Regions from separate parts of the Kitasatospora sp. NPDC001159 genome, predicted to be linked through region 2. Evidence: riboswitches for the same ligand, from Rfam matches in the RefSeq annotation. Region 2 holds a riboswitch; each other region holds the start of a gene.
The links. Region 2 has a riboswitch for cyclic di-AMP ahead of ACWC9T_RS06320 (transglycosylase family protein). Riboswitches for the same ligand answer to the same signal wherever they lie in the genome.
Positions count from the first base shown of each region.

Region 1: it holds a riboswitch for cyclic di-AMP, as region 2 does, so the genes downstream of both, ACWC9T_RS09145 (CAP domain-containing protein) here and ACWC9T_RS06320 (transglycosylase family protein) in region 2, are expected to answer to the same signal.
Region 3: it holds a riboswitch for cyclic di-AMP, as region 2 does, so the genes downstream of both, ACWC9T_RS27400 (LysM peptidoglycan-binding domain-containing protein) here and ACWC9T_RS06320 (transglycosylase family protein) in region 2, are expected to answer to the same signal.
Region 4: it holds a riboswitch for cyclic di-AMP, as region 2 does, so the genes downstream of both, ACWC9T_RS10870 (M23 family metallopeptidase) here and ACWC9T_RS06320 (transglycosylase family protein) in region 2, are expected to answer to the same signal.

Region 1 is NZ_JBSFJV010000012.1:60,103-67,221, forward strand. Features, by position in the region: gene ACWC9T_RS09125 (PTS transporter subunit EIIC) at 1-297, shown strand, start outside; gene ACWC9T_RS09130 (hypothetical protein) at 344-520, opposite strand; gene ACWC9T_RS09135 (hypothetical protein) at 658-906, opposite strand; gene ACWC9T_RS09140 (antibiotic biosynthesis monooxygenase family protein) at 1,078-1,431, shown strand; gene ACWC9T_RS09145 (CAP domain-containing protein) at 1,619-2,563, opposite strand; cyclic di-AMP (ydaO/yuaA leader) riboswitch at 2,566-2,734, opposite strand; gene ACWC9T_RS09150 (alpha/beta fold hydrolase) at 3,513-4,334, shown strand; partial or broken gene ACWC9T_RS09155 (VWA domain-containing protein) at 4,491-5,581, shown strand; gene ACWC9T_RS09160 (TetR/AcrR family transcriptional regulator) at 5,648-6,220, opposite strand; gene ACWC9T_RS09165 (nuclear transport factor 2 family protein) at 6,342-6,803, shown strand; gene ACWC9T_RS09170 (zinc-binding alcohol dehydrogenase family protein) at 6,893-7,119, shown strand, end outside.
Region 2 is NZ_JBSFJV010000007.1:136,271-143,389, reverse strand. Features, by position in the region: gene ACWC9T_RS06345 (TetR/AcrR family transcriptional regulator) at 1-187, shown strand, start outside; gene ACWC9T_RS06340 (helix-turn-helix domain-containing protein) at 330-1,196, opposite strand; gene ACWC9T_RS06335 (ATP-binding protein) at 1,564-2,154, shown strand; gene ACWC9T_RS06330 (DUF397 domain-containing protein) at 2,475-2,738, opposite strand; gene ACWC9T_RS06325 (hypothetical protein) at 3,295-4,239, shown strand; cyclic di-AMP (ydaO/yuaA leader) riboswitch at 4,734-4,904, shown strand; gene ACWC9T_RS06320 (transglycosylase family protein) at 4,891-6,141, shown strand; gene ACWC9T_RS06315 (hypothetical protein) at 6,365-6,565, shown strand; partial or broken gene ACWC9T_RS06310 (transposase) at 6,718-7,119, shown strand, end outside.
Region 3 is NZ_JBSFJV010000062.1:38,219-45,337, forward strand. Features, by position in the region: gene ACWC9T_RS27365 (TetR/AcrR family transcriptional regulator) at 579-1,301, opposite strand; gene ACWC9T_RS27370 (LysE family transporter) at 1,521-2,144, opposite strand; gene ACWC9T_RS27375 (maleylpyruvate isomerase N-terminal domain-containing protein) at 2,346-2,975, shown strand; gene ACWC9T_RS27380 (hypothetical protein) at 3,075-3,419, shown strand; partial or broken gene ACWC9T_RS27385 (GH25 family lysozyme) at 3,502-3,706, opposite strand; gene ACWC9T_RS27390 (serine hydrolase domain-containing protein) at 3,690-4,235, shown strand; gene ACWC9T_RS27395 (DUF7586 domain-containing protein) at 4,232-4,606, shown strand; cyclic di-AMP (ydaO/yuaA leader) riboswitch at 4,956-5,078, shown strand; gene ACWC9T_RS27400 (LysM peptidoglycan-binding domain-containing protein) at 5,063-5,800, shown strand; gene ACWC9T_RS27405 (IS3 family transposase) at 6,009-6,179, opposite strand; gene ACWC9T_RS27410 (transposase) at 6,541-7,119, shown strand, end outside.
Region 4 is NZ_JBSFJV010000015.1:90,705-97,823, forward strand. Features, by position in the region: gene ACWC9T_RS10855 (TetR/AcrR family transcriptional regulator) at 703-1,278, opposite strand; gene ACWC9T_RS10860 (alpha/beta fold hydrolase) at 1,323-2,147, opposite strand; gene ACWC9T_RS10865 (YiaA/YiaB family inner membrane protein) at 2,243-2,533, opposite strand; cyclic di-AMP (ydaO/yuaA leader) riboswitch at 2,730-2,888, shown strand; gene ACWC9T_RS10870 (M23 family metallopeptidase) at 2,901-3,743, shown strand; gene ACWC9T_RS10875 (hypothetical protein) at 3,861-4,733, opposite strand; gene ACWC9T_RS10880 (GNAT family N-acetyltransferase) at 4,777-5,355, shown strand; gene ACWC9T_RS10885 (sensor domain-containing protein) at 5,498-6,241, shown strand; gene ACWC9T_RS10890 (hypothetical protein) at 6,315-6,506, shown strand; gene ACWC9T_RS10895 (GNAT family N-acetyltransferase) at 6,543-6,986, shown strand; partial or broken gene ACWC9T_RS10900 (autotransporter outer membrane beta-barrel domain-containing protein) at 6,983-7,119, opposite strand, start outside.

The DNA.
Region 1 (7,119 bases), on a different contig from region 2:
GGTGCCGCCGGCCAGCTCGGCGGCGCGGTCGGCTCGACCGCCATCGGCCCCTCCGGCTGGGCCCTGTTCCCCCTGCTGGCCGGCCCGCACGGGATGGCCGCGAGCGCCGCCGTCTACGGCGGCGGACTGGTGACCGGCTACGTCGTCGGCTTCCTGGCCACGTACTTCTTCGGCTTCACCCGGGAGACGCTCGCCGAGTACAACGCCCGCGCCGCGGACCCTGCTGCGGCTCCCGCTCCCGTCGCCGCTCCGAGTCCCGCCGTCACCGCGGACGGTGGAACGCCTCCCGGCGCGTGAAGCCTCCCGCCGGTCGCCGCCCCTCGAACGCTGCAGTGGCCGACCGTCAGTTCACCCCGCGCGCCCGCCGGCCGTTCCGGAGTTCGACAGCTGCTCGGACCTCCGCCAGCGCGCGAGCACGGTCGACCGGTGGCGGTTGGAACCGGCCGGCGGCCGCCCCGATGTGCTCCTCCCAGCGGTCCTGCCAGAACTCGACCGTCCAACCGGGCCATCGCTCCGGCATCTCGTACGCCTGCGCCGACGCCCCGAGCACCCACCGGCCTACCGGCGCCGCCGCGGATCGAGACGGATCCCCGGACCATCGAGGGCACCGCCGTCGGCCCCGCCGGCAGGGCACCGGAATCGGGCTGCCACGAATTGCTACCGGTCGGGCGCGGCGGTCTCGATGGCGGCGAGCAGGCGGGCGTGGACGGCGCCGGCGGCGTCGCGGGTGGCCGGGTCCGGGTCGTCCAACTGACCGGCGATCAGCTCGGCGGCCGCGGCCAGCACCGGGACCGGCACGGTCGCGGTGCGCAGGTGGAGCAGCTGGGAGGCGGCGCGCTCGCCGGCGGTGGTGGCGCGCGAGGTGGGGATGAGGTGCTGGAGGCCGCGGGGGAGCTGACTGGTCATCGGCCCATTGTCCCGGCTCCGGCACGTCCTCCCGGCCGGGTCGTGGGCTCGTGGTCGTTTCCGGGGGCTGGAGGAGCGCTCGGACAGCTTCGGTCGAGAGGCCGATCCCTCATGCATCCCGTTCCGGAGAGAAGCTGGCCCGTCGGGTGCATCCCGCCTTACGGTGGCGCCATGAGCGATCACTCGGAAGCGCCTGTCACGCCCGTCGAAGCCTATGAACCTCCCTACTACATGGCTGTCTTCACGGCGGTGCGGACCCAGGACCAGAGCGGGTACAGCGAGACCAACGCCCGCATGGAAGACCTGGTGAAGGAGATCCCCGGGTACCTGGGGATGGACTACGCTCAAACTCCCGGAGGGCTGGCCATCACCGTCGGGTACTTCCGCGACGCCGAGGCCCTCACGGAGTGGCGGTGCAACGTCGAGCACCGTGCGGCGCAGAAGCGCGGGCAAGCCGAGTGGTACCAGAGCTACACGCTGCATGTGGCGAAAGTGGAGCGGAGCCACGGGTTCACGCGAGCGTAGGTCCCGCAGCGCCCGAGGGCAGTGGTCGGGCAGCGGCGCGAGGGGCGAACACCCGGAACTTCCCGCTCATCCGTTCCCGATCCTCCGGCCGCCTCCGTCTCACGGGCTGGGTGCCCGCGGGACGGAGGCGGCCGACCCGCACGGGACGGGGTCGGACCGGCCCCGGCCTACGTCCTCGACGGACGGGTCAGTTGGAGAAGTCCTGGGTGAGCCAGACGGTTCCACTGGCATCCCGGTGGACGGCGATGCCGATGTGGGTGAACTCGCTGCTGAGGATGTTCTTGCGGTGGCCGTCGTCCGGCGGTGTCTCGTTCAGCATGTCCCGGGTCAGGCCGACCGCCATGGCGGCGATGTCCTGGGCCGAGGTGGAGACCCCGTTGCCGTAGCCTATGTTCTCCCCGACGGCGTTCCACTGGACGCCCGCGGCCGTCTCCCGCGCCCCCAACTCGGCCTCGCCCGGGCACTGGTGGGACATTCCGCAGCCGCTGGCCATCGTCTGGTTGTGGGCCTCGGCGCTGCTGGTCAGCCCCGACGTGATGGTGTAGGCGGGCAGACCCTGGGCGGCCCGCGCCTGGTTGATCAGATTGAGGACCTGCTGCACGGCGTCCGAGCTCGAACCGGTCTGCGCGGCCGGGGTGGTGGGGGCGGCCGGGGTGGTGGGTGCGGCCGCGGGGGCGGGGGCGTGCGTGGCCGGGGTGGACGGGGACGACGGCGCGGACGTGTGGGACGCCGGGGTCGAAGCCGGAGCGGAGGGCCGCGCCGAGTGGGAGCCCTGGGACTCGCCGCCGGGGCGCGCGGTCGCGGATTCCGAGGTGTGGGAGGCCGGAGCGGACGGCGACGGCGACGGCGAGGCGTACGAGGCTTCGGCCGAGGCCGGAGCGGAGGGCTGCGCGGCGTGCGGGCCGGCCTGGAGGCGGTGCTGGTCATCGGAGTCGCTCTGGTGCCAGTGCTGGTGGTGCTCCTGCCACCCGGCGTGGCTCGCGTGCGTGTGGGAGCCGGGCGCGGCGGAGGCTCCGCTCGCGCTCAGCAGCGGCAGCATGAGGCCGGCGCCGACGATCCCGGCGGTGGCGGCCAGACGCGGGGTGTGTCTCCGGCGCGCACGGCGATGCCGGCCGGTACCTGAATTCAGCATGGGGCGTCCCTCTGCGACGCCTGCGAGGTGAGCTGTCGGGTTCGGGCCGTGAGGTAGCCCGGCCGCACGCAGCGGCTTCACCCCTAGCCGCACCCGTCTCGTCCGCGAACGGGCCGAGCAGGGCGCGGCGAAATACCTGGTTCCCCCGCTCCTGCCCGGTGCACTGCTCGACGTCCGGCCGACCGGTGGACAGGACTCGGCGTCCCGGCGGCAGGGTTCGCAGGTGCGAACAGCCCGAACGCTAGACAGATCGGCCCGGAAGACACAAGTTCGTATGATGCACATCACATGGACCTCCGGCGAGCATCTGACCGAATGCCATATCAGGGACACAGCGCCGCATAAGTACCCTAATCGGACAAAGCTCCTGGTTGTCGACGCCGGCCTCGACGGCCGCCGCCCCGGGAGGCGGGGGTGGACAAGGTGGTCGGCTCGCGTCGGTCGGCGATCGGCCCGCGCGTGCGGCCGCGCTTGAGTTCGAGGAATCCCGACGCCGACGACTGCACCGCCCGCACCGACCCGGCCTTCGCCGCCGGCGACCGCATCAGCGTCGTCTGCAGGGCGCGCGAGCAGGTGAACCCGGTGCGGCGCAGGTGCCCGGGGGCGTCTGGACGGCGCCGGCATCTCCCGCGGGGTCCGCATCGGTACCAATGTGTGGGTGGGGGTCTCTCTGTGCGCACGCATCCTGCCCTGTGCACACGCATCCTGCCCAAGGGGTACTCATCAAGCACGCGGGCAGATCGGACGGGGCCGGCGCCGGAGAGGGATGCCGAACCGGATCCGGCTCCTGGGGGTGATCATCACGGGCCTCCTCTGGGGCGGCTCCCCGTTGGAGCCGGCCTGAGGTCATGCCACCGGGCCGAGGTGTACACGGCGCCGTGCCCGTGTGCCGTCGGGATGTCAGTGGTCTGCCGGTGACATGAAGGTGGGCAGGTGCAGGCTGGTGGGCATGACCGAGCTTCGCGCATTGTCCGACGACGGCCGTCCCGTCACCGCCCTGGACGACGGGTCCGGGCCGATCCTGCTGGTGGTTCATCCGGGCGGCGGGGATGCGACGTCCTGGGACGGCGTCGTCCGCCGCCTCGTCGAGGAGTTCCGCGTCGTCAGGGTTCGGCGGCGGATCTACGTGCCCGGCGCGGACATCGCCCTGCCGCACTCGATGGCCGTCGAGGCGGCCGACGTCCTCGCCGTAGCGGACCTCCTGACGCCGCCGGTGCTCCTGGTGGGGCACTCCTCGGGCGCCGTGGCCGCACTGGAGGCCGCCCTCCTGAGGCCGGTGGCGTTCGCCGGGCTCGTCCTCTACGAACCGCCCATGCCGACAAGGCAGTTGGTCGCCGGACCGGCGGGGGCGCGGGCCCGCGCCGCGCTCGAGGCCGGCGACCCGGTCGAGGCGATGCGGATCCACATGGGGGAGATCGTGCGCGTGCCGGCGTACCTGGTCGATGCCATGTTCGCCGACGGGGGCCTGCGGGAGAAGCTGTGCGCGTACGCGGCGGCGCAGATCGCGGAGGACGAGGCTCTCGACGCCCTCGGCACCGGTACCGACCGCTTCGCGGCACTCGGAACCCCGACGACCCTGATCGAGGGCGACCTCAGCCCCGCCCACCTGCGCGAACGCCTGGCCGACCTGGCCGGTGCCCTGCCGCAGGCGCGAGTCGTCACCCTCACCGGCCAGGGACACGCCGCCCACCTCACCGCCCCCGGCGCCCTGGCCGCCACCATTCGAGACGCGGCAGCTTGGAGCGGGCCTTCGCCCGACGCCGACTGCTAATTGCCCGTCAATATCCACACGTTCTTGGAGCGAAGGTGGTCGGCTCCGTGGAACCCCAGGTCAGGGTGGATTGTCAGTGCCTCCTCGTAGTGTGGAAACAACGCTGGAGGGAACGCCGGAAAGGCGTCGAAAGGGCGTTGGAAAAGGGGTAGAGGTATGTCCGCGAACAGGATCAAGCACAAGGTCAACCACGTTTCGCTCGTGATCGACAAGTCCGGTTCGATGCGCCAGCACGCGGCGCAACTCGTCCGGGTGGTCGACGAGTTCGTGAAGGGGCTGCAGGAGGAGTCCGACCGGCTCGGCCACGAGACCCGGATCAGCCTCTACGCCTTCGACCACGAGGTGCAGAACCTGGTCTGGGACATGGACGTCAAGCACCTGCCGTCCCTGCGGGGCCTCTACGAGGTCGACAACGGTGCGACGGCGCTGATCGAGGCGGCCGTGAAGTCCATCGACGACCTGAAGAACATCTGGGAAGGATACGGGGAGCACTCCTTCCTCCAGGTCGTCGTCACCGACGGCGAGGAGAACGCCTCCGGCTGCTCGGAGAGCGGCCAGAGCACACCCGCATGAACGCCGGCAAGGGCACCGCCGTCCTGCGCAGCTGGATAAGCCGCATCCAGGGCGCCATGGACGACCTCCCCGACCACTGGACCTCGGCGATCCTGGTCCCGAACTCCCTGGCCAAGCGCACCGCCCAGGAGTACGGCTTCCCGGCGGGCAACATCGCGATCTGGGACGCGGACTCCAGCCAGGGCGTCGAGGAGGCCATCGGCACCGTCAAGTCGGCCGCCACCAGCTTCCTGCGGGGCCGCGAGCAGGGCGTGCGCGGCACCAGGAACCTGTTCGCCATGGGCCAGGACCTCAACACGGCCGAGGTGAAGGCCAACCTCGACGCCCTGGACACCGGCAAGTACATCCTGATCCCGGTCGACCAGCAGACCTCGATCCGCGAATTCGTCACCAGCGCCGGCCACGTCTACAAGACGGGCTGCGCCTTCTACGAACTGTCCAAGCGCGAGAAGATCCAGGGCAACAAGCAGCTCGCCGTGGCGGAGAAGGACCCGGCCACCGGCCGGATGACCGGCAGGGTGTTCTCGGGCCCGGCGGCCCGCCGGCTCCTCGGCCTGCCGAACGCGGAGGCCACGGTGAAGCCGGGCGAGAACCCCTCGTACACGCTGTTCGTCCAGTCGACCTCCGTCAACCGGAAGCTGGTGCCGGGCACCAAGCTGCTCGTCATGCTGTAACTGGGAACCGAGACAGCTGTTGAACCGAGATCGGCGGACGCCCGCCGTGGGACCGGCCCGGCGGGCTCAGCGAGGCCGCAGCCCGTCGAAGACCACCTCGAAGATCCGCTCCCGTGCCGCCGGTTCGTCCCCGAGCTGCTCCATCGTGACGCCCGTGCCGACCAGCAGGGCGATCAGCTCGGGCAGGCCCAGTTCCGGGCGGACGACTCCCGCCCGCTGCGCGTCGGCCAGCAGATGGGCCAACTGCGCCCGCATCAGCGCGGTCGACTCCTGCAGCGAGGCGTGCACGTCCACGCCGGCCGCGGCGAGCGCCTGCGCGAACTCGCCCTTGCCCGCGGACTGCTCGACCACCAGCCGGAAGCACGCGAAGAAGGCTTCCGCCGGTTCGGCACCGGCGATCAGCTCGGCCGTCCGGGCCGTGATCGTCTCCAGCCTGCGCACCACCACCGCCTCCAGCAGCGCTTCCTTGGTGGGGAAGTGCCGGAACAGTGTCCCCACGCCGACCCCGGCGGCGCGGGCGATCTCCTCGGTCGGGACCCCCGCGCCGCGGGTGGTGAACACCTGCGTGGCGACCTCCAGCAGCCTGGCCCGGTTGCGGGCCGCGTCCGCCCGCAACGGGTTCCGCTGAGCGCTGCTCATCCGGTTCGTCTCCTCTCCCGCCCATGGCGGATCCACCCCTGGACAACCGGAGTGTCCAGTCCGTATCGTCGAAATCGGACTCGCCAGTCCGATTCTATCCGCAGGCCGATGGGGGTTGATCATGATCGGAACGCCGTCACCGCGCGACGTCTTCCTCAAGCTGCTGGAGGGCATCACCGACGGGAGGTTCTCGGAGCTGGCCGAGCTCTACTCCGAGGACGCCGTGGTGGAGACCGTCTTCGCGCCGGTCGGGCCGCGCCGCTTCGAGGGGCGGGCCGTGCTCGCGGAGCGGTTCGCCGAGGTCGCCGCGCATTCACCCCTGGAGCTCACCGCGACGAACGTCGTGATCCGCGCGACCGACGATCCGGAGGTCGTCGTCGCCGAGTTCGACTACCGGGTGCGCCACCGCATCACCGAACGGACCTTCGAGGCCGCCAACATCCAGGTGCTGAGGGTCCGTGACGGCCTGATCGTCCACAGCCGCGACTTCCACGACCACCTGGCCCTCGCCGTGGCCGGCGGCGGCCTGGCCCAACTCGTCGCGGCACTCGAAGGGGACGGGCCCGACCGGCCGCAAGGGTGAACTCCGCGAATCCCCGCGGACGGGCCGCCGGCTCCATGGGTCAAACCCATACGGTGCGTCAGATCGGTTAGAGGATTAGGGTGGCGGCTATGACCCACGAGATCCGCAGGACCACGATGCCCGCCGTCGCCTACCGCAAGAGCCTGCCGATCGACGACCCCGAGAGCCTGGCCGACGTCGAGCTCCCGATCCCCGAGCCCGGTCCGCGCGACCTGCTGGTCCGGGTCGAGGCCGTGGCCGTCAACCCGATCGACTGCAAGGTCCGGCGCAACACCGACCCGGCTGGCGAACCCAAGGTGCTGGGCTGGGACGCGGC
Region 2 (7,119 bases):
CGCCGAGCACGCGGTGCTACGCAGCGCGCTGATGGGCGGCTGCATCGGCGTACTGCTGCCGGGCGCGGAGATCCCGTTGGCGCCAATCCGGTCGGACCTGTTCCGCCGCTACGACCTGGCCTGGGACCTCGGGTGCCCGCCGCAGCCGCTGCCGCCGGAACGCGAACGGCCGCCGGCCCGCGGTTGACGGCGGGTGGGCGGCTGGGCCGGTTCCTCAGGGGGTCGGCCGATCGGTCTGCTGCGGAGGATCGGCCCGCTTCGGACGAAGTGCCTGCCAGGGAGGACCGGTCCGTTGCGGTGGGGCCGCCGAGGCCCCGCCCGGCCGGGACTCAGCGCTCCTTCAGGATCGAGGCCAGCAGGTCTATGGTGCGTTCGGGCGTGAGGCTGTCCACGCAGAGCCGCTCCATGACCTGGATGTAGGCGTCGACGTCGTCCCGTTTGTCCAGGTAGAGCGCGCTGGTGAGCTGCTCCAGGTAGACCACGTCCGCGAGGTCCTGCTCCGGGAAGCGCAGGATGGTGAACGCGCCGGACTCCCCGGCGTGCGCGCCGAAGCGGAACGGCATGACCTGGATCACCACGTTGGCCTGCTCGGCGACGTCGATCAGGTACTGCACCTGACCGCGCATCACCTTGGGACCGCCGACCGGCCGACGCAGCGCGGCCTCGTCGATCACCGCCCACAGACGCGGGTTGGCACCCTCGGTCAGCAGCTTCTGGCGGCGCAGGCGGAGGCTGACCCGCCGCTCGACCTCCTCCTCGCTGATGACCGGCCGACTCTGTCCGAAAACCGCCCGTGCGTACTCCTCGGACTGCAGCAGACCGGGGATGAACTGCACCTCGTAGGTGCGGATCAGCTGCGCGGCCTCCTCCAGGCCGACGTAGGTCTGGAACCAGCCCGGCAGCACGTCGTTGAAGCTGTGCCACCAGCCGGACTTGTTGGCCTCGCGGACCAGGCCGAGCAGGGCCTCCCGCTCCAGGCCGTCGTCCACGCCGTACAGGCTGAGCAGGTCGGCGACGTCGCGTTCCTTGAAACTGACGCGGCCGAGCTCCATGCGGCTGATCTTGGACTCGGAGGCGCGGATCGCGTAGCCCGCGTCCTCACGGGTGATGCCGCGTGCCTCGCGCAAGCGGCGAAGCTGCGAGCCGAGGAGGATCCGGCGGACCATCGAGCCGCCGCCCGGCTGAACTGTGGTCATGCGGTCGAAACCTCCACCTAGGGCAAACAGCGCACAGTCTGCCATCAGTTGAGCGCTCACGGTGCCGATACTGACGGATGTTCCTATCAGTTCCGCACTCCGCACACCAGGATGCACGTGCATCCGGCGCTTGCATATGCCAATAGTGCGACTGCACGTGAATCGACTCTTGCATCTGCAGTGAGCGCACACCACCATGGTGCACGTGCACCTGCACACCCCTGGCAATCCCGCGGGCTCCGCGTCGACCCCACGCGCGACTCCGTGCACCGACCCGGCGACGTCCCCCGCGCCATCGGGCGTTCGAGTGCGCGCGCGCCTGGTCGAGGGGGCGGCCGAGCGGCCGAGCGAGTCGGAGGTGACCGGCATGACCCCGGCGGGTCCAGCCGTGTCCGCCCCCTTATGGGAGGAGCTCTTCATGAGCACCGGTACGGCTTTGGCGGTTGACCCCCATGTGGTCACCTGTACGCTCGCTCCTCGCTTCGAAGCTGTCAGAACCGCGCGCGACTTCGCCCGGACCACCCTTCAGTGCTGGGGCCTGATGGAGCTGTTCGACGATGTCGCGCTGGTGGCCTCGGAACTCGTGACCAACGCGCTCCGGCATGCGATCGGCGCACGGCCCGACCCGTCGGGCGGCGCCCCTGGCGAGTACGACTTTCCCGCACGGCCCACCCCGGACGGGCGGCTGCCGATCCGAATAAGCCTGGTGCACCGCGCACCCCAGGTGGTCTGCGCGGTGAGCGATCCGAGCGGCATCGGACCGGTCGCCCGGGAAGCGGACTTCGTCGCCGAATCCGGCCGCGGGCTGCACCTGGTGGAATCGTTCAGCCGCTCCTGGGGCTGGCACCCGCTGGGCAGCGGCAAGGTGGTCTGGGCCATGTTCGAGGCGGAGCCGGCCGAGGGCGGCGGACTCGACGGACATGTCGAAATCGGTGGACGGCACCGGCGCTCGGCCTAGCGCCGCACGGCGCGCGGCCGGCCGAGGGACGACCCGGGAGGACCATACCCCGGGCCCTTCAGCCAGGCCTTCGGGCCCTGCGGTGGCAGCCCGCCTCCGACCCCGGTTCCGGTTACCGGCGTCGAACGCGCCGGCCCAGGCCCGGTGCGCCCCGGCCCAGGCCCCGCGGGAACCAGCCCCGCACGACCTCGCCCGGTACGGCTTTGCCCGGTACGGCCATGCGCCGCCGTACGACTCGCGGGCGAGCCTGCGAGGAGAAGACAAAGGCCGTCGCGGTGTCAGCACCCACGACGGCCCCCCGATGGTGAAGCGGCGGCCGGTCAGACCGCCAGGTGGTCGAACTCCCCGTCCTTGGCCCCCAGCAGCAGGGCCGCGATCTCCGCTCGGGTGTAGATGAGCGCCGGACCGTCCGGGAAGCGCGAGTTGCGCATCGCCACGTCACCGCCCGGCAGGGCCGCGAACTCGACGCAGTTGCCCTGGGAGTTGCTGTGCCGGCTCTTCTGCCAGACCACCCCCTTGAGGTCGGCGGCGGCCATCCCGTTGAAGGTGTGGTTCGAGCCGTGCATGTCCTGCGAGTCGTGCATAGAAGTCTCCCGAAGAGCTCCGGAGTTGTCGTCCAGCGCGGCGCCCCGGCACCGCCAACGAACGGACCGGCCCCGTACCGGTCCGGCACAACGCCTCACTTGACGCGATGATAGCCGCTGTGCACGTGCATCAGCACGGGACATTGCAGGTGCACGAGGCCTTTTACCGGCCGCCTCGAACTCTTCACGGGCCCTTCTCCTGACGGTACGTAAACGGACATAGTCGACTGAATCGACGGGTTTTCGATAACCGGCCGTGAGCGGCCCCCCGCTAAATGTTGATCTTCGAATGCCGGGAGTCGCACCCCCGTGACCCTCCGTCAGGCCACCCTCCGACTGTGAGACATCTCACGCACCACAGGTGCAACGGAACACCCCGTGCGGCACGTCAGGGCAACTGCGGACGTCCACGCGGGGGTTGGGCGAGGAATGTCCGGATTGTAGGCAAACCGCCCGGACCGGCACGACGGAGACACGACCTCCGCACCGCGACCACCCGAAACCCGTACGGCAACCGACTGCAGGCCTGACGGGCAGATGTCCTACGATCTCCGGCATGAGCACCGCAGCCATCCCGGGCGCACCACTGCCCGTCCGTACTCCAGGCTCCCGTGCGCGGGGGCGCCACCGCCGCCCCGAGCGCCCCGAGATCCCCACCGGTTCGCCGGCCCTGGTGCTCGCCGTGCCCGCGACCGCCGGGCCGGAGTCCCGTTCGGTCGTCGAGGAACTGCTGTCGATCGTCCGCAGCGAGCACAGCGGCGTCCAGGCCGCCGCCGGCTACCTCCCGGCGGACGGCACCGAGGGCGAGGACGGGGACGACCGCACCGTCGCCGAACTGCTGGCCACGGCCGCCGAGGCCGGCCTGCCCACGCCCGTCGTGGTGCCGCTGGCACCGGGGCCGCACGGCTTCCTGACCGAACTTCACGCCCTCGCCGCCGAGCACGGCGCGACCGTCACCGACACGCTGGGCCCGCACCCGCTGCTGGCCGAGGCCGTGCACGTGCGGCTATCCGAGGCCGGGCTGGCCCGGGCCGACCGGGCCCGGCTGTTCGCCATCGCGACCGCCGCGGACGGCGTGGTCCTGACCACCGTCGGCGGCGAGGAGGCGGCCGCCGCGGCCGGGATCACCGGCGTGCTGCTGGCCGCCCGACTGGCCGTCCCGGTCGTCGCCGCGGCGCTCGACGTGCCCGGCTCGGTGGCCGGGGCCGTCAGCCACCTCAAGGAGACCGGCTCCCAGCGCCCGGCGCTGGCCCCGCTGGTGATCGGGCCCGAGGCCGACTCGGAGCTGCTCGCCACGGCCGCCGAGGAGACCGGCTGCCCGTCGGCGGCACCGCTGGGTGCCTACCCGACCGTCGGCCAGCTGATCGCCTCCACCTACCTGGCCGCGCTGCCGACGCCGTCGGCGGAGGAGCTGGCCCGGGCCGAGGCGGAGGCCGCGGCCTCGGCCGAGGAGGGCTCGCGCGGCGCCCACGCGGCCGCCCAGGGGCCCGTGGAGGCCTAGTAGGAGGCCTGCGACGACCGTCGCGCACTCTCCCGCACACCGAAGGGCCCGGAACGGCTTCGTTCCGGGCCCTTCGGCATGCCCGCTCCTCCCGCCTTCACCCCCACACCTGCTGCTTGTCCCGGCCCGGGAATTACGGGAGCCGGGAGAACAATGGCACAAAATGTCCGTTATGTCGCTTTTTGAACGGGAATGCCAGGGCCACATCCCGGCACTCGAATCACGATCACTCCCCCGCCGCGCCGGGCACGCCGCCGCACACTTCTACGCCCCATCACCTCACCTCTGAGGCGAAGACAATTGCGGGAATCCACAGTTACATTGCCGGAAAACGATCATTTACGATCATGATTCGTGTCCTATTTGGCAATTTCTACTAAACCGTGATGTGCATCACAGATATTTGCAGTTTGAACTTAAGTCTGCTTAACGTGCTCCCCGTTCGTGGCCACACGGACCCAGTTCATCCGCAACGCCGAGTCCTGCCGTCGGATGTCCTGGCAGCGCGAAAACGCACCACGGCAGGAGCGGGGGAACCACAGGTAAGTCGCCCCGGGCAGTTCCTCGGAACGGTCCAGGGCTAGGGGTGAAGCCGCGCCCACAGCGCGGCCGGGCAACTCCAGCCCGAATCCGACAGCTCACCTCGCAGGCGTGGGAGAGGACCGCGTCTTCATGCTTCCCACCAACGGCACCCGCCTGTCCAGCCGTACCCGTCGCGTGATCGCCGCCCTCGGCGTCGCGGGCGTCGGCCTCACCGTCCCCTGCCTCACCACCGGCACCGCCAACGCCGCCTCCGTCGCCACCTGGGAGAAGGTCGCCCAGTGTGAGAGCAGCGGCAACTGGGCCATCAACACCGGCAACGGTTTCTACGGCGGCCTGCAGTTCACCTCCAGCACCTGGGCCGCCTTCGGCGGCACCACGTACGCCCCGCAGGCCAACCTCGCCACCAAGGACCAGCAGATCGCCGTCGCCGAGAAGGTCCTCGCCTCCCAGGGCCCCGGCGCCTGGCCCGTCTGCTCGATCCAGGCCGGTCTGACCAAGGGCGGTGCCCCGGCCGCCGTCGACACCTCCGCCGCCACGGCCGCCAAGCCCGCCGCCAAGCCCGCGCCGAGCCAGGCCCCGGCCGCGAAGACCGCCAAGCCGGCCGCGCCCGCCCAGGCCCAGAGCAGCGACTACACGGTCGTCGCGGGCGACTGGCTGTCCTCGATCGCCGCCAAGCACAACGTCCAGGGCGGCTGGCAGCGGCTGTACGACCTCAACCGCAGCACCCTGACCGAGGGCCCGAACACCATCTACCCGGGCCAGCGCCTGACCTTCGGTGACGGCGACCAGGCCCAGGCCGACAAGTCCTCCTCGTCCACCGGGTCCGGCTCGGACTTCAGCTGGTTCAACCGCTCCCAGAAGGCCGGCCAGGCCGCGAACGGCGGTGCCGTGAACGCCAAGCCGGCCGCCCAGATCCAGGCCTCGAAGCCGGCCGCCAAGACCCAGGCCTCGAAGCCGGCCGCCAAGGCCCAGGCCCAGGCCCAGGCCCAGGCTGCCACCGGCAGCATGGCCGCCGCGGTGTCCTTCGCCGAGTCCAAGGTCGGCCAGGCCTACGTCTACGGCGGCACCGGCAACGGCGGCTGGGACTGCTCCGGCCTGACCCAGGCCGCGCTGCGCGCCGCGGGCATCAACCTTCCGCGCGTCGCCGCCGACCAGGCCGCCGCCAGCACCCACGTCTCGCTGGACAGCCTGAAGCCGGGCGACCTGCTCTTCTGGTCGAACAACGGTCAGGACTCCGGCGTCTACCACGTCGCGATCTACATCGGCGGCGGCAAGTACGTCGAGGCGGCCAACCCGAGCGCGGGCGTCCGCGAGCAGACCATCGCCAACTGGGCCCCGGACTTCGCCGGCCGGGTCTGAGCAACGGCGTACTGGCAGCCGCCTGCTGGCAGCTGACGTGCAACAGACAACGGCGGACGGATGACACACAACGGATGACGGATTTCACCGTCTGCCATCCGTCCGCCGTCACCCGCCAACCCCGGGGAGAGTCCGGTCGCTCCTCCCGGGGGTTCGCGTATTCGCATGGTGAAAGCCCGCCCCGACGGGCATGCTGCTGCTCTGCACCCGAGGAGGAGTCACCATGGCCCAGGTCACCATCACACTCGATGCGAACCTCGCGATCGACGCGATGCTGCTCTCCGGTACCAAGAACCCGCAGGACGCCGTCGAACTGGTCCTGCGCGACTACCTGGCCCGCGGCCGCCGCACCGAGCCCCGGACCGGCGACGCGGCCGGCGGCCACCGACTCACCGCCGACCGCCCGGCCGCCCAGGAAGGCTGACCGGCCGGAGCGGGCGGGTGGGCGAACGCCGAAGGGCCCCGGAGAGCAACTGCCGACGCTGTTGGTGAATTCGGGGCCTGTGCGTGACGTCGGCCTTCAAGACCTGGTTGTGGTCTTGAAGGCCGACGTTGTCGTTTGGGGGAGGGTGCGGGGTGTCGATGCGTGCGAGCGTGCCGGGTGAGGTGCCGGCGGAGACTGTGCGGGTGGCTCGGGCGGCGTTCCCGAAGGGCAGCCTGGCGATCCGGATCCGGGACGAGCTGGGAGTGTTGTTCACGGATGAGCAGTTCGCCGACCTGTTCCCGGCGCGGGGCAACCCCGCCTGGTCGCCGGGCCGGTTGGCGCTGGTGCTGGTGCTGCAGTTCGTGGAGGGGCTAACCGACAGGCAGGCCGCCGAGGCGGTCCGGGCCCGGATCGACTTCAAGTACGCCCTCGGGCTGGAACTCGGCGACCCGGGCTTCGACTTCTCTGTGCTGCCGGAGTTCCGGGACCGTCTGGTCGAGGCGGATGTCGGGCGACGGGTGCTGGACGGCATCCTGGACGCGGCCCGGGCCAAG
Region 3 (7,119 bases), on a different contig from region 2:
GGCGCCGACGGGAGCACACCCCCGACCCGGGCCGGACCGGGTCGGGTCGGGTCGTGCCACCGCCATCGTGCGGCGGCACGGGGACGCGCGTGCCGCGCGTCGCGGCGCGACCCGGGCGGTCGGAGAAGGGGAGGCGCAGTGATGCCCTTCCGGCAATCGAGCTTCTTCCACCGGGCCGCCTGAGCGCAGCAGTTGGGGCGCCCGCCACGACCGTTCGTGGCGGGCGCCCCGCTGTCGGGCACTATGGCTTGTGGGTGTTCCGGGCGGTGGACGACGGATCGCCCGTAAGGGCGAGGCCGCGTGGAGGGCGGGGCGTCGGTCATGCGTCCCGGAGCCGGTCTGAGGGCGGCTCTCAGACGCGGGAGGCCCATGCGGCCACCCGCACCCGTCCGCAACCCGGACCATCAGGCCGGGCCAGGTTGACGTACGACATGAGACATACGTAACTCCCGGCACGGGCTGCCGACCGGCGGCCACGCCGTGCGGGACCGCGGCGGCGAAGCGGTCACTGGTGCCGACACCGGCCCGGGCGGCGCCGTTCGTCTGAGCGGATATGTCCGACGTGTACCTCGTATACCTCAGGATGTGCCGTCGCCGTAGAACGCGTCAAGGGGTGGCTCGGGTATCCCGTTCAGCAGGCTGTCGAGGCCGGCGAGCATCTCGCGCTCGTCGTCGAAGTCGGCGAAGCGGGGCACCAGGGCGCGCAGCCGTGGGTACTCGGCGGCGGGCAGCCGGTGCAGGCCCAGCCGCAGGAGGGGGTCCGGCTCGTCCGGGTTGTCGACCACCTGGCGCTTGTCCACCAGCGTGCAGCCGAGGTTCCAGGCGACGAAGGTGCGGTAGGCGGTCAGTGCGGTGGCGTCGTCGAAGCCGGCCCGCCCGAGCACCGAGAGGATGTGCTCGGTGAGTTCGAGCACCGGTGCTGGCCGTCGGGCCATCGGGACGGCGAGCGGGCGGGTCGCCACCAGCGGCAGGATCTCGGGGTGGGCGTGCGCGGCGGCGGCGAAGGCCCGGGCGATCCGGCGCAGTTCCAGGCGCCACTCGGACTCCTGGGGGCCGGTGTGGGCGCTGGTCCGCAGTCGGGCGTTGACCTCGGCGAAGTAGGCCTCGATCAGGCCGTCGAGCAGGCCCTCCTTGCCCGGGGCGTAGCGGTACAGGGCCATCGACTCGACCCCGAGCTCGGCCGCCAGTCTGCGCATGGTCAGCGCGGCCAGGCCCTCGCGGTCGACCAGCGTCACGGCGGCGTCGAGCACCAGCGGCCGACTCAGGCGCCCCCGCTTCTCGGGGCCGTCCCGCTCAACCATGTCCGCGCTCCTCCGGGTCGGTGCCAACCCCGTCGGCCGTGCCTGGGCCGGTCGGGCGGATGGGCAGGTAGCGCAGCGGATACAGAACCAGGATACAAGGTGTGAATAGGGCGTAAACAGGCGTCGGCCGGGGCGTGGTCGGCGACGGAGCGCAATCAGCGGCGGCGGCGGTGGTGGTCGGCGGCGGCGCCCTGGGGGGAGGTCCGGTCGGTCGCGGGTTCAGCCGAGAAGCAGGCGGACCGCGAGCCAGCCGACCAGCGCTGCCGAGCCGAGGGCGGTGAGCAGACGGCCGCGGGTACCGGTGAGCGCCCGGCCGAGCAGCGCGCCGCCGGAGGCGAGCAGCAGTTGCCAGCTGGCGGAGGCCGCGAAGGCGGCGGCGGTGAAGACGGTCCGGGCGAGCGGGCCCGAGGTGGTGCCGTCCTGGCCGCTGCCCAGCACCAGGGCGGCGAAGTAGAGCACGGTCAGCGGGTTCAGCAGGGTGATCCCGAGCAGGGTGAGGTAGGCCCGGAGGGGCCCGGACGGTGCCTCGGCGGCCAGGGCGGCGGCCGTACGGCGGCTGCGCAGGGCGGTGACGGCGGTCCGGACGGCGAGGGCGAGCAGCACCAGGGCCGAGGCGAGCTGCAGCGGCCGGGCCACCGGTTCGAGCAGCGGTGCCAGGCCGGTGCCGCTGACGGCCGCGAGCAGCGCGTACAGCCCGTCCGCGGTGGCCACGCCGAGGGCGGCGCAGGCGCCGGTGCGCAGCGAGGCGCGCGCGGTGAGCGATACCAGGTAGGCCCCGACGGCCCCCACCGGTACGGCGACGCCGTATCCGGCGAGCAGCCCCGCGATCAGCGCGGCGCTCACGCGTGGGCGCGGTCGGGCCTCCGGGGACGGCCGGGCTGCTGCTGGGCCGGGACGGGAAGGGCGGCGTTCACGGTCAGCGGGCGGGCGGGGGTGTCGGTCACGGGCCGATGGTGAGGGTCGGAGTGGCACCCCCGCAACCGGTTTTCCGGCGCTGCCGGGTAGCGTGGGGCACTCCGGTGGCCATCGTTCCGAGGAGAGTAGATGAGCAGTCAGAACGACCCCGTGCGCAGTCTGTTGGCCGACACCTGGGCTTCCTGGGCGGAGCGCGGCGCGGCCCTGGGCGCCGAGGAATGGGGCCGGGCCACCCGGCTGACCGATTGGACCGTCCGGGAGCTGTACGCCCACGTGGCGCCGGTGCCGGAGATGTTCACCGGGCTGCGCGCGGCCGTGCAGGACGGGCCGGCCGAGGTGAGCAGTGGGGCCGGCATCCTGCGGGCGTACAACCGGCCGGGCGGGATCGCCCACACCGCCGCCGGGCAGATCGCCGAGACGGCCAGGCAGACGGCCGAGGCGGCCGAACCGGCCGTGCTGATCACCCGGTTCGGCGTCGAGGGCCCGGCCGCCCTGGCCGGGCTCGCGGACCTGCCGCCCTCCACGGTGGTGGCGCACCCGCTGCTCGGCAGTGTCACGGTGGGTGCGCTGGGCGAGGTGGCGCTGATGGAGGCGACCGTCCACCTGCTCGACCTGATCGCGGCGGTCGGCGGTCCGGCGCCTGCCGAGGGGGCGCTGGACTTCACCCGGGACCTGCTGGCGGAGGTCGCCGATCCGGTGGCCTTCATCGAGGCGGCGGCGGGCCGCAGTTCGGCGCCGGTGCTGCCGGTGATCCGCTGACCCCCGGCGGCGGTCGCTCGTGCTGGTCAGTCGTATGATCAGCGCCAGGAATCGGTAGCAGTGGGGGCGTCAGTGGATTCGTTGTGGAACCTGTGGTGGTTGGTGCCCGCCGTGCTCTACGGCAGTGGGTCGGTCACCGCGAAGGTCCGCCGGTCCCTGAAGGTCCGCCACGAGCGCAAGTTGGAGCTGCTCGACGCCACCCAGCGCCGGGAGCTCGCCCTGGAGACGGCCAACCGTCCGCCGGAGCCGGTCTGCGGCTGCACCCACCACCTGGCCAAGCACGACAAGCAGGGCCGGTGCCACGAGGTGGTCGAGACGCCCACCGCCTGGGACGCCGACCGCCGCCCGCTGAGCTACGAGCCGCGGCCCTGCAACTGCCAGCAGTACGTGGGCCCCGAGCCGTTGGGCACGGTGTTCGCCCCGGAGCTGGTCGACCCGCGCTGAGCTTCGGGCCGGGCGGCTCTCCGCACCCCGGTGGGTGCGGGGAGCCGCTTCGGCTTTGCGGCCGAACGAGAGCGCGGCTCCAGCCGAGTGCGAGCGCGCTCAGGCGGTCGGAGGCGCCGTTGAACAGGTCCTGGTCGCCGGGGAACGTGCCGGTGTCGGAGCACTGCCAGAAGGTCTGGTAGCCCCAGCCGTTCGGCAAGGTGCCGACGGTCGAGGAGTAACGGGCGATCCACAGGGGGGTTGGTGGCGCCGAAGCCGCCGTAGTTGCCGATGCAGCTCGACCACCAGTGCTCCAACCCCGGCTACGCCCTGCTCGGCGCACTGGTGGAGAAGCTGCGCGGCGAGCCGTGGGAGGAGGTGCTGCAGCGCGAGGTGCTGGAGCCGCTCGGTATGACCCGCATCACACCGCTGCCGCAGACCCCGCACGCCAGCGGCTTCGCGGTGCACCCGTGGGCCGGCGTGATGCAGCCCGAGCCGCTCACCGACACCGGCGCGATAGCGCCGGCCGGCCGGCTCTGGTCCACTGCCGCCGACCTCTGCCGCTGGGCCGCCTTCCTCGCCGGTGGCGCGGGTGAGAAGGTGCCGGCCGAGATACGCCGGCCGGCCGCCGCGTCGGACGGCGACGGGTCGGCTGGCTACGGCCTGGGCCTGCAGCTCCAGCCGTGGACGGCCGGCTGCGGGTCGGCCACGGCGGCTCGATGCCCGGCTTCCTCGCCTCGCTCTTGTCAGCGAGCAGGACGATGTGGCGGCCGTCACGCTCGCCAGCACCACGGCCGGCCTCAGCCTCGGCCAGGTGGCCCGCGCGACCTGACGTGATCATCGCCGAGCACGAGCTGCGGATCCCCGAGCCCCGGCGGCCCTTCGTCGACGCCGACCCGGAACTGCTGGCGCGGATCGGCCCCTGGCACTGGGGCACCAGCGCGGTCGAGCACCTGCGAGCCGGCCGTGTGATGGAGCTCACAGCGCTGGGTGGCGCGGCCCGCACCTCACGGTTCCAGTCCGAGCCGGACGGGACCTGGGCCGGGCTGGACGGCTCCTACGTGGGCGAGCCGCTGCGCGTGGTGCGCCGGGCCGACGGCACGGTCGACGACGTGGACCAGGCCGGCTTCGTCCACACCCGCACCCCGTACGATCCGGCAGCCGGGGTGCCGGGCGGCGTCGATGCGCAGGGCTGGCACGCAGGCTGACTACCGCTCAGGTCGGCATGCCCAAAGGGCGGGCGCGCCAGCCCGAACCCACGACCCGCACGGCGCACCATCGGGCGGTGGCTGCCGCACTGAGCCCGGCGGGCGGCGCTGGCGCGCACTCATAGGGTCGTAACCACATCGTTATCAAGCACCATTGTGGATCATTCGGACAATCCGGCCGAGTCGTGACCCAGCTCACGATGGCTTGTGCTGATGGCTCCGTGCCGTTTACGGTCCTTCTCGTTCGTCTCTGTACGAAACGAACCCCGCTCTCCGGAACGCCGAATCCTGCCGCCGGATCGGGCGGGCACGTGCACCCATGAAGCACCACGGCAGGGGCGGGGGACCCACAGGTAAGTCGCCTCACCGGACTGGTTCCGGCGGGGCTAGGGGTAAAGCCGCGCCTCTGCGCGGCCGGGCAACTCCAGCCCGAACCCGACAGCTCACCTCGCAGGCGTGGGAGAGGAATCGCACTTCATGCTGCCCGTCAACGCTCGCCCCAGCCTGTTCGCCGCCGGTTCCATCAAGCGCATCGTCGCGGCCGCCGTGGTCGTCGGCGTCGGCGCCGGCATCCCGGTGGTCGCCGCCACCGCCGCGAACGCCGCCCCCGTCAAGTCCGCCCCTGTGCACTCGGTCAAGGCCGCCGCCCCTCAGGCGCCCGCTGGCTACACCGTCCAGAGCGGTGACTCCCTCACCAAGATCGCCACCACGCACAACGTGCAGGGTGGCTGGCAGAAGCTCTACGCCCTCAACAAGTCCGTGCTGACCAACGGCCCGGACAAGATCTACCCGGGCCAGCACCTGACCCTGGGCGTGGCCGCCCCGGCACAGGCCCCGACTGCGCCGAAGCCCGCCGCGGCTCCGGCCAAGCCGGCCGCCACCCCGGTCGCCCCGGTCGCCAACACCCCGGCCGCGCTGCAGGCGCTCGCCGCCTCGATCGTCCCGGCGAACCAGCTGGCCTCGTTCGACCAGATCATCAGCCACGAGAGCGGCTGGAACATCCACGCCACCAACCCGAGCTCGGGTGCCTACGGCCTGCCGCAGGCGCTGCCCGGCAACAAGATGGCCTCGGCCGGTTCCGACTGGCAGAACAACCCCGCCACCCAGCTCAAGTGGGCCCTGCAGTACATGAACACCGTCTACGGCAGCCCGAACGCCGCCTGGGCGTTCTGGCAGGTGCACCAGGCGTACTGATCGGACTTCTCCCGATCAGTACGGCCTGATCGGACCTGATCGGCCTGTTCGAACCGATGGGTCTGAGCGAGTGCCGCCCGCCAGCCGGATGTCCGGCGGCTGACGGGCTGCCAAGCGGCCACCTGACTCGCCCGGTTCACGTTGCGCTGCGTGAGCCGGGCCGTCGGCGTACCCGGGGTCCGTACGGGACCGCGGCGCGGTTGCTTCGTCAGGTGGCGGCGTTTGCGGCGGTCACGCCTTGGATGTCGCGCTCGCGCATGATCCGCTCGACCTTCTTCCGGTTGATCGCACGGCCCTTGCGCCGCAGTGCGGCGTGCACGCGCGGGGCGCCGTAGGCACCGCGCGAGGAGGCGTGGATCTCCCTTATCTCCTCGGCCAGTTCGTCCTCTGTCCGCTGCCGCTCGGCGGCAGCCGGCCGACCGGCGAGCCAGGCGTAGTAGCTGGCCCTCGGGAGCCCGTCCCAGTATCAGGCTGTCCAGTTCAGCGGGGAACTTCCAAGGCCGGGTAGTTAACGTTTCCGCAGGTCACGCAAGGGAGTTGAAGGTTTCTTGATATAGAGCAACGGAGCTCGTTGGTACAGGCAGTCGTCCAAGACAGCTTGTCCCGCAAGGAGCTCCGTTGCCTGTTCATTCTGTCTCGCAGCCAGCGCTGTCGGCCATCACCCGTACGGTGACTGTGGCCGCGGGCCGGTTCGCTCCCGGACATCTGGGAGCGCTGACGCCGATCAGGTCCTGAGCCGCATCAACCAGCGCCGCCGGCCACCGGTCCTCAAGCCGCTCGCTGACTCCTCCTACCTCTCGGTCATCGGCGGCGTCCCGGTGCGCGTCATCGAAGCCCGGGTGAGCGTCACCTGCACGGACGGCAGCACCTTCGAGGGCTCCTGCCGTCTGGCCACCACGCTCCTGGACGCCCGCCACTACCCGGCCGACCGCCTCGTGCGTCTCTATCACGAGCGGTGGGAGCACGAGAGTGCCTACTACGCCTTGCGCCACACCATCCTGCACGGACGCGTCCTGCGCTCGCACGACCCCGCCGGCGTCGAGCAGGAGATGTGGGCCCTGCTCACCCTCTACCAGCTCCTGCGCCGCACCATGGTCGAGGCCGCGGAGTCCCAGCCCGGCACAGATCCCGACCGCTGCGGCTTCACCATCGCCTTCCAAACTGCCCGCGACCTGCTGGTATGCGCGGAAGGAATCCTCGGACAGGGCATCGGAGCAATCGGCCGCCGCGTCCTGTCGACGCTATCGCTCACCCGGCGGTCCCGCGTCAGCACCCGCAAGGTGAAGTCACCCATCTCGCGCTACGCGGAACGGAAACTG
Region 4 (7,119 bases), on a different contig from region 2:
TGTGTCGTTCGACCCCGATCCCGGGAGCCTGGCGAGGTCTCCGATCGTTCGTCCAGGGCCTTTCGACCCACGTCGATGTGACGGGTGATGGCCGGATCGCGTTCCGGGTTGTGTGGGACGTGTGTGCACGGTGTTGCGGAACGGACGGGGCCCGGTGCAGGAGCGGCAGCGCCACGTCGTCCGGCCGGGACCTCCGGTCGACGGCCGGCTCTCGTCCTCGGAGGGGGCACTGAATCCTCGGACCCCGTGTCCACGGTCGGCGACCGGTGTCGGACTGGTGCGGCTCAGCCGGTCACGGCCGGCCCGGCCGTACCCGGCCGCCGCACCAGCGCCAGGGTCCGGTCGTCCGCGACGTCCTGCGTCACCGCGTGCACCAGTCGGTTCGCCGCTCTAGGCTGCCCGCCGGCGCCGCACACACCGGCACCAGCAACTGCCAGCGCCGCAATACCGGCCCGCCACCCACCACCGGCAGCACCAGCGCCGACGGCGGCCACCCGTACGGCCCGTATGTCCCCGTCCAGCAGCCGCCCGGCCCGGCCCGACTTCTCGCGCGTGCGGTGCCGGCCCGTCCACTTCTCGCCGTGCCCGCTCCGGCCGCTGGCCGGCGCCGGAAGCCGGCCGGTCCGACTTCCCGTGCGGGCGGGGCTGCCAGGGTGGGTGGATCAGGACCCTTCCGCGGAGGAGGCCGGTGGGCCCGACGTCCTACTCCTCCCCCTTCGGCCAGGTGTGGAGGCCGGTGGTGAGGGTGGTGATGAGGCGGTTGTGGGTGGTGGTGAGGTCTTCGGCGAGTTGGAAGGCGCCGGTGATGGAGAGGGAGGCGAAACCGTGGGCGAGGGAGCGGACGGTGCGGGCGGCGTGGATGGCTTCGGGGCCGTCGAGGCCGTAGGAGCGGAGGACGGCGATGATGACGCCGACGAGGCGGGTGGCCGCGCGGGTGAGGTCGTCGTCGGGTCGGGGGGCCTGGGGGAGGGCGGTGTAGCGGTGCGGGTGTTCGGTGGCGTAGGCCTGGTAGGCGCGCAGGACGGCGGTGACGGCGTCGTCGCCGCTGCGGCCGACCGCGGCCCCGGCGAGCCGGTCGGCCAGTTCCTCGGTGACCCGGACGGCGATCAGCCGGCGCAGTTCGGTGACACCGCCGCTGACGTGCTTGTACAGGGAGGGGGTGGCGACCCCCGCGCGGGTGGCGACGGAGGCCAGGGTGAGGGCCTCGGCGCCCTGCTCGTCGATGAGGGCGAGGGCGTGGTCGACGACCTGGTCGGGGGTCAGTCCTACACGGGGCATGGGGTGGGGTTCTCCGTACGGGTGCGGATGCGGGTGCGGCGGGTTCAGCCGAGTTCGGCGAGGAAGGGCAGCAGGGCGTCCGCGACGGCCTGCGGGTTGTCGGCCATCGGGTAGTGGCCGGACCCTTCGATCATCACCTTCCGGGTGCCGAGCGCCTCGGCCTGCCGGTCGGCGACGGCCTCCGGGTTCGGGAAGTCCGGGTCCTTGCTGCCCATCAGGACGAGCGAGGGGCAGCGGACGGCCGCGCACCAGCCGATCGGCGCGGAGTCCCCGGTGACGTGTCCGCGGGTGGCGGTCCTGCGCCCGGGGGCGTGCAGGTCGGCGACCAGTCCGGCCACGTAGTCGTCGAGGTCGGCGGGGCGGGGGCCGGGGAAGGCCATCTTGCGCAGGTAGAAGCCCCAGACGGCCGGCCAGTGGACTATCGCGCTGCCCATCACGGACGCGACGCCCTGCATCAGGGCGTTGGCCCGGTACTCGACGAAGGCGTCGATCAGCGCGATCCCGGCGACCCGCTGGGGCGCGTCCCCGGCGAGCTTGACGACCGTCGCGCCGGTGTAGGACTGCCCGACCAGGACGGCCCGCTCGATGCCGAGGTGGTCGAGCATGGCGAGGACGTCGGTGGCGACGGCGGTCGGGCTGTAGTCGTCCCAGGCGATCGAGGACTCGCCGAAGCCACGCACGTCCATGCTGATGACCCGGCGCCCGGCCGCGGTGAGCAGCGGGTGCAGGTGCCGGTAGGTCCGGCGGCTGTCGAGCATCCCGGGCAGCAGGACGACGGGGGTGCCGTCGCCCTGGCGGGTGTCGTCGAAGGCGATCCGGCCGCCGGGGACGTCGAGGTACTGGGTGCTCGGGGCGGTGCTGCCGTTCACGGTGGGCCTCCACGGGGGTCGCTGCTGCCGATAGCCATAAAGCTATGGCTAATAGCCTTAGCCGTCAACCCCTCAGACCCCCGGTTCCCGAGGGCTCAGACCCCCTCGACCCTGAACGGATCGTGCTCGCTGAGCAGCTTCTCCAGCCGGGCCTGGTCGACCCGGGCGACGGTGTCCGACGACTCCTGCCGGTCCCGGATCACCTTGGCCAGCGTGAACGCGGAGGTGACGGTGTAGAGGAGGCCGATCCCCAGGAAGGCCCGGGTCCACCCGCCGACGGGCAGGTAGGCGATCCCGACGGCGAGGGCCGAGCCGGAGACGGCGAAGGAGAGGACGGCCTGGATGTAGTACGCGGCCGTGGTGCGTGTCTGCATCGGTGCGCTCATGGCGCCAGGATGCGGCTGCGCGCCGTGGCTGCACATGAGTAGGAGTACTCAGATGGACTGGGTGAACGGCGGGTGGTTCGTTGACGTCCGATCACCTGCTCCCCAGCCGTCCCGGGCGGATGGCTTGGAATCAGGGCGGCCTGGGATTAACGTTTGATAACGCAGCGCGGTCGTCAACGCCGTACCCAGACGGCACCGTGCGCCGTCGCCTAATCCCGCCGGCCGGCCTTCGGGCAGGTCAGGGAGCCGGGGAACCACGTTCCTTGGGGTGAATCGGTGGGGCTCCGGCCCGGCCGTAGGAGACCTTCCTGCTCCGAACCCGTCAGCTAACCCGGTAGGCGCGAAGGAAGGAAAGGAGCGCGCCTCCGTGGCGTCGACGCACACCCCGGCACACCCGGCCGGCCCCGTAGCCGGTACCCAGCTCCTCGACCACCCCGGCCCGGACGGCACCGAGTCCGCCGATCCCTTCGCCCCGGAGGCCGAGGCCAACCGCCACCGGATGCCGCGTCAGACCCGCGGGGCCTCCCCGCTGCTCGGCGTGACCGCCGTCGCCGCCACCCTGGGCGCCACCGGTTTCGCCTCCGCGACCCCGGCCGCCGCACCCGCCATCGAGGCCCCGGACGAGACCCCGGTCGCCCTGGCCGCCGACCCCGGCCTCGCGCTCGCCGCCCGCATCCAGCAGCAGGCCGACAGCCAGCGCACCGCCGCCGAGGAGGGCGCCCGTCTGCAGGCCGCGCAGGAGGCCGAGGCGAAGGCCGCCGTCAAGGAGGCCGAGGCCAAGCGCGCCGCCGACGAGGCCGAGCGCGCCAAGGCCGCCGCCCTCACCCTGCCGGTCAAGGACTACAACCTCTCCGCCCACTACGGCCAGAGCGCCCGCTACTGGGCCCACCTGCACACCGGCCTGGACTTCGCCGCCGACACCGGCACCCCGGTCCACGCGGTCGGCCAGGGCACCATCACCTCGGCCGGCTGGTCCGGCGCGTACGGCTACCGGATCGTCGAGACCCTGCCCGACGGCACCGAGATCTGGTACTGCCACCTGTCCTCGATCATCAAGGGCTCCGGCCAGGTGGGCTCCGGCCAGCAGATCGGCAAGGTCGGTGCGACCGGCAACGTCACCGGCCCGCACCTGCACCTGGAGGTCCGCCCCGGTGGCGGCGCCCCGGTCGACCCGGAGACCTGGCTCCAGCAGCGCGGCCTCAACCCCTGACGGGAACCCCTGACGGGAACCCTCGACGGTCCCCGGAAGAACCCCGACACAACGCCCGTGAGCCCCGGACATCCGGGGCCCACGGGCGTTCACTCCGTCGGCATCACTCCGTCGGCATCACTGCGCCGGCACCTGCGCCAGGTACGCTTCGATCTCCTCCTGCCCCGGCTCCGGCGCCAGCTCCGGGAACTCCTCCACCAGCAGCCGCGCCAGCCCGGGCACCGTCCACTCGCCGAACAGGTCGAGCGCGACCTCGGCCGCCGCCGCCTCGAACGCCCCGAAGTCCCCGGTCAGTTCGTCCGGCATCGGTCGCCCCAGCGCGTTCAGCTCGGCCAGGTTGCGGTAGCTGCGCCGCATCAGGCCCTGCTCCAGCAGCAGCCGCGCGCCGTCGGTGGCCATGCCGAGCGACAGCAACCGGCCCGGCCCCCAGCCCTGCTCGTCCGGTTCGTCCAGCCAGCCGGCCGGTGCCAGCGCCTCGTACACGGCCAGCCGCTCCTCCTCGCCGAGTCCGGCGAAGCCGGCCAGCCAGCCCCGGACCGCTGCCCGGTCCGCAGTGTCCACCCCGTGCGCGTGCAGCAGTACGGCGTACAGCCGGGGCCAGGTGAGCAGGTCGGCGCGGCGCAGCAGCCCGGCCGCGACCTCGCCCTGCCACTCGGCCTCGGCGTGCAGCCGCTCCTGGCGCTTGGCGTTGAGCCGCTTCGCCGCCCGCTGGTGGTCGATCAGCAGCCCTACGGCGTCGCCGTACGCGAGCGGGTCCGCGTCCGGCGCGGGTTGGACGTACAGGTGGAGCCGCTCGTACAGCAGGTTCTCCACCACGTTGGAGGTCAGTTCGGGCCAACCGTCGTGCATCCTGCCGTCGCCCAGTTCCAGCAGCGCCAGCACCGTGCGCAGCGGCGCCTCGGCCACCGGCGCGCGGTCCTGCTCGGCCGCCCAGGCGAGCAGGTCGGCGGCCCGGGTGCGCGGGGCGAGCCGCAGGTCTTCGTCGTTCATATTCCGAACGGTAGCCCGCCGGGCGCGGGTAGGGTCGGCAGCCATGGTCCCCGTACGACTCACCGGCCCCCGGCTCGCCGTCCGCGAGTACCACCACACCCCGGAGGACGTGGACGCGCTGTACGCGCTGTTCAGCGACCCGGAGGTGACCCGCTACCTGCCCTTCGAGCCGCGGGACCGCGAGACCTGCGCCGACCAGATCGAGCTCTACCTGGAGGAGGCGATGGCCGAGGAACGGGACACCTACCGGCTCGCCGTCTGCCGGCGGGAGGACGCCGAGGACCCGGCGGACGCGGTGCCGATCGCCCACGCCAGCCTCACCCTCGGCACGTGCCGCTCCGCCTACCTCGGCTACGTGCTGGGCCGCGAGGTGTGGGGCCGCGGCTACGCGGGCGAGATCGCCGGACTGCTCTGTGAGTTCGCCTTCGGCCCGCTCGGGCTGCACCGGCTGGCCGCCCGGGTCGACGTGGACAACCCGGCCTCGGCCAGGGTGCTCACCAAGCTCGGCTTCCAGCTGGAGGGGCGGGTGCGGCACGACCTGTACAAGGGCGGCGTCTGGTCGGACTCGTACCTGTACTCGTTGCTCGTCGACGAGTGGCCCGGTCCTTCGGTGCCGTCCTGACCCCGGAAGCGGACCGGACCGGGGGTTAACCCCACCCCCGATCCGCCGGTCCCCCGGATGCCCCTTGAGCCGCGGTTCGCCCAGACTGAAGGACGTCAGCGAGCACGAACGACCGTGAGATAGAGGGGCCGGGGGCCGGGAGATGAGCAGCAGCCGAAGCATGCTGGACCAGGAGTGGGACGTTCTGGGCGGTTACGGCGACGACGGCCCGCGCCCCGCCCGGGCCCGCCGGACGGAACGGGCGCCGTCCTTCTGGCGGTCGCCGTTCTCCGCGTACTACTACCGGGAGATTGGCTACGCGCTCACCGGTCTGCCGGTGGCGATCGCCGGCTTCGCCGTCGCGATCACCATGTTCTGCCTCGGCCTCGGCACCTTCATCACGGTCCTCGGCCTGCCGGTGCTGGCGGGTCTGACCACCGTCGCCCGCGGCTTCGGCCGGCTGGAGCGGGCGCGGGTGCGCGGCCTGCTCGGCGTGGACGTGCCCGGTCCGGCGCCGGTGCGCCGGGTCCGGTCGGGCAGCTGGGGCGCGATCACCGCGCGGCTGGCGGACGTGGCGGGCTGGAAGGCCGTGCTCCACCAGCTGGTGATGTTCCCCTGGGCGGTGTTCAGCTTCGCCATGACGCTGGTGTTCCTGCTGCTCGGCTGGACGATGGCGCTCTACCCGCTCTACCACTGGGTCTTCCCGACCTTCACCGACTGGCACGGCTACCGGCTGTTCGACTTCACCGACAGCGACCACGTCCGGCACGTCTACGACGTCGAGGGCACCTGGCAGATCGCCGCGTTCTCCGCGGTCGGACTGCTGCTGGTCTTCCTCACCGCGCAGCTGGTCCGCGGCCTGACCAACGTCAACCGGGCCGCCGCCCTGGGCCTGCTCGGCCGCTGAGACCGCCCGCCCAGGCACTGCCCAGGCACTGCCCCGGCCCCGCCCGCGCTCCGGACGCGGACGGGGCCGCCCCGTGTTCGGATGGCCGGGTGGCCGCCGCACGCACCCCCGGCGCCCCAACGTCCCGGTCACCTCCCGTCCGCTGGACGAGTACTGCGCGCTCTTCGGCCTCACCCGGGCTCAGCTCGCCGCCCTGCCCGCGCCGCTGCTGGACTGCCCCGGCGGTGCGGCGGGCCGCCGACCACCGCCGCCGAGGAGTCGGTAATGGTCACTAGGCATATATGGTCCTATACTCGCCCGCATGAGCGAGACCACGATCCGGCCCGCACACCCGGCCGACGCCGACCGGCTCACCGCGCTGATCCAGGCCTCCAGTGCCTACCGCGGCACGTACTTCGCGATGATCGACGGCTATGTCGTGACGCCCGACTACGTCGAGCGCCACGAGGTGCGGATGGCCGTGGACGCCGGCGACCGGTTGCTGGGCTTCTACGCGCTGATCCGCGAACCGGCCGAGCTGGACCTGATGTTCGTCGCCAACGAGGCCCAAGGACTGGGCATCGGGCGGCAGTTGATCACCGACATGCTGGGCCGTGCCCGCGCGGCCGGGATCGAGGCGGTCAAGGTCGTCTCCCACCCGCCCGCCGAGGGCTTCTACCTGCAGATGGGCGCCGAGCGCACCGGCACCCGCCCGCCGCAGGTCAAGACTCCCTGGGAGCAGCCCGAACTGCGCTTCACCGTCTAGGAGTTGTCGCCATCCGGCGGAGCGGACGGTACTGACGGAGCGGGCTGAGCCGACCGCTCCACCGGCTGAGCCGACCGCTCCACCGGCTGCGCCGACGGCACCGGCTGCGCCGACGGCACCGGCTGCGCCGACG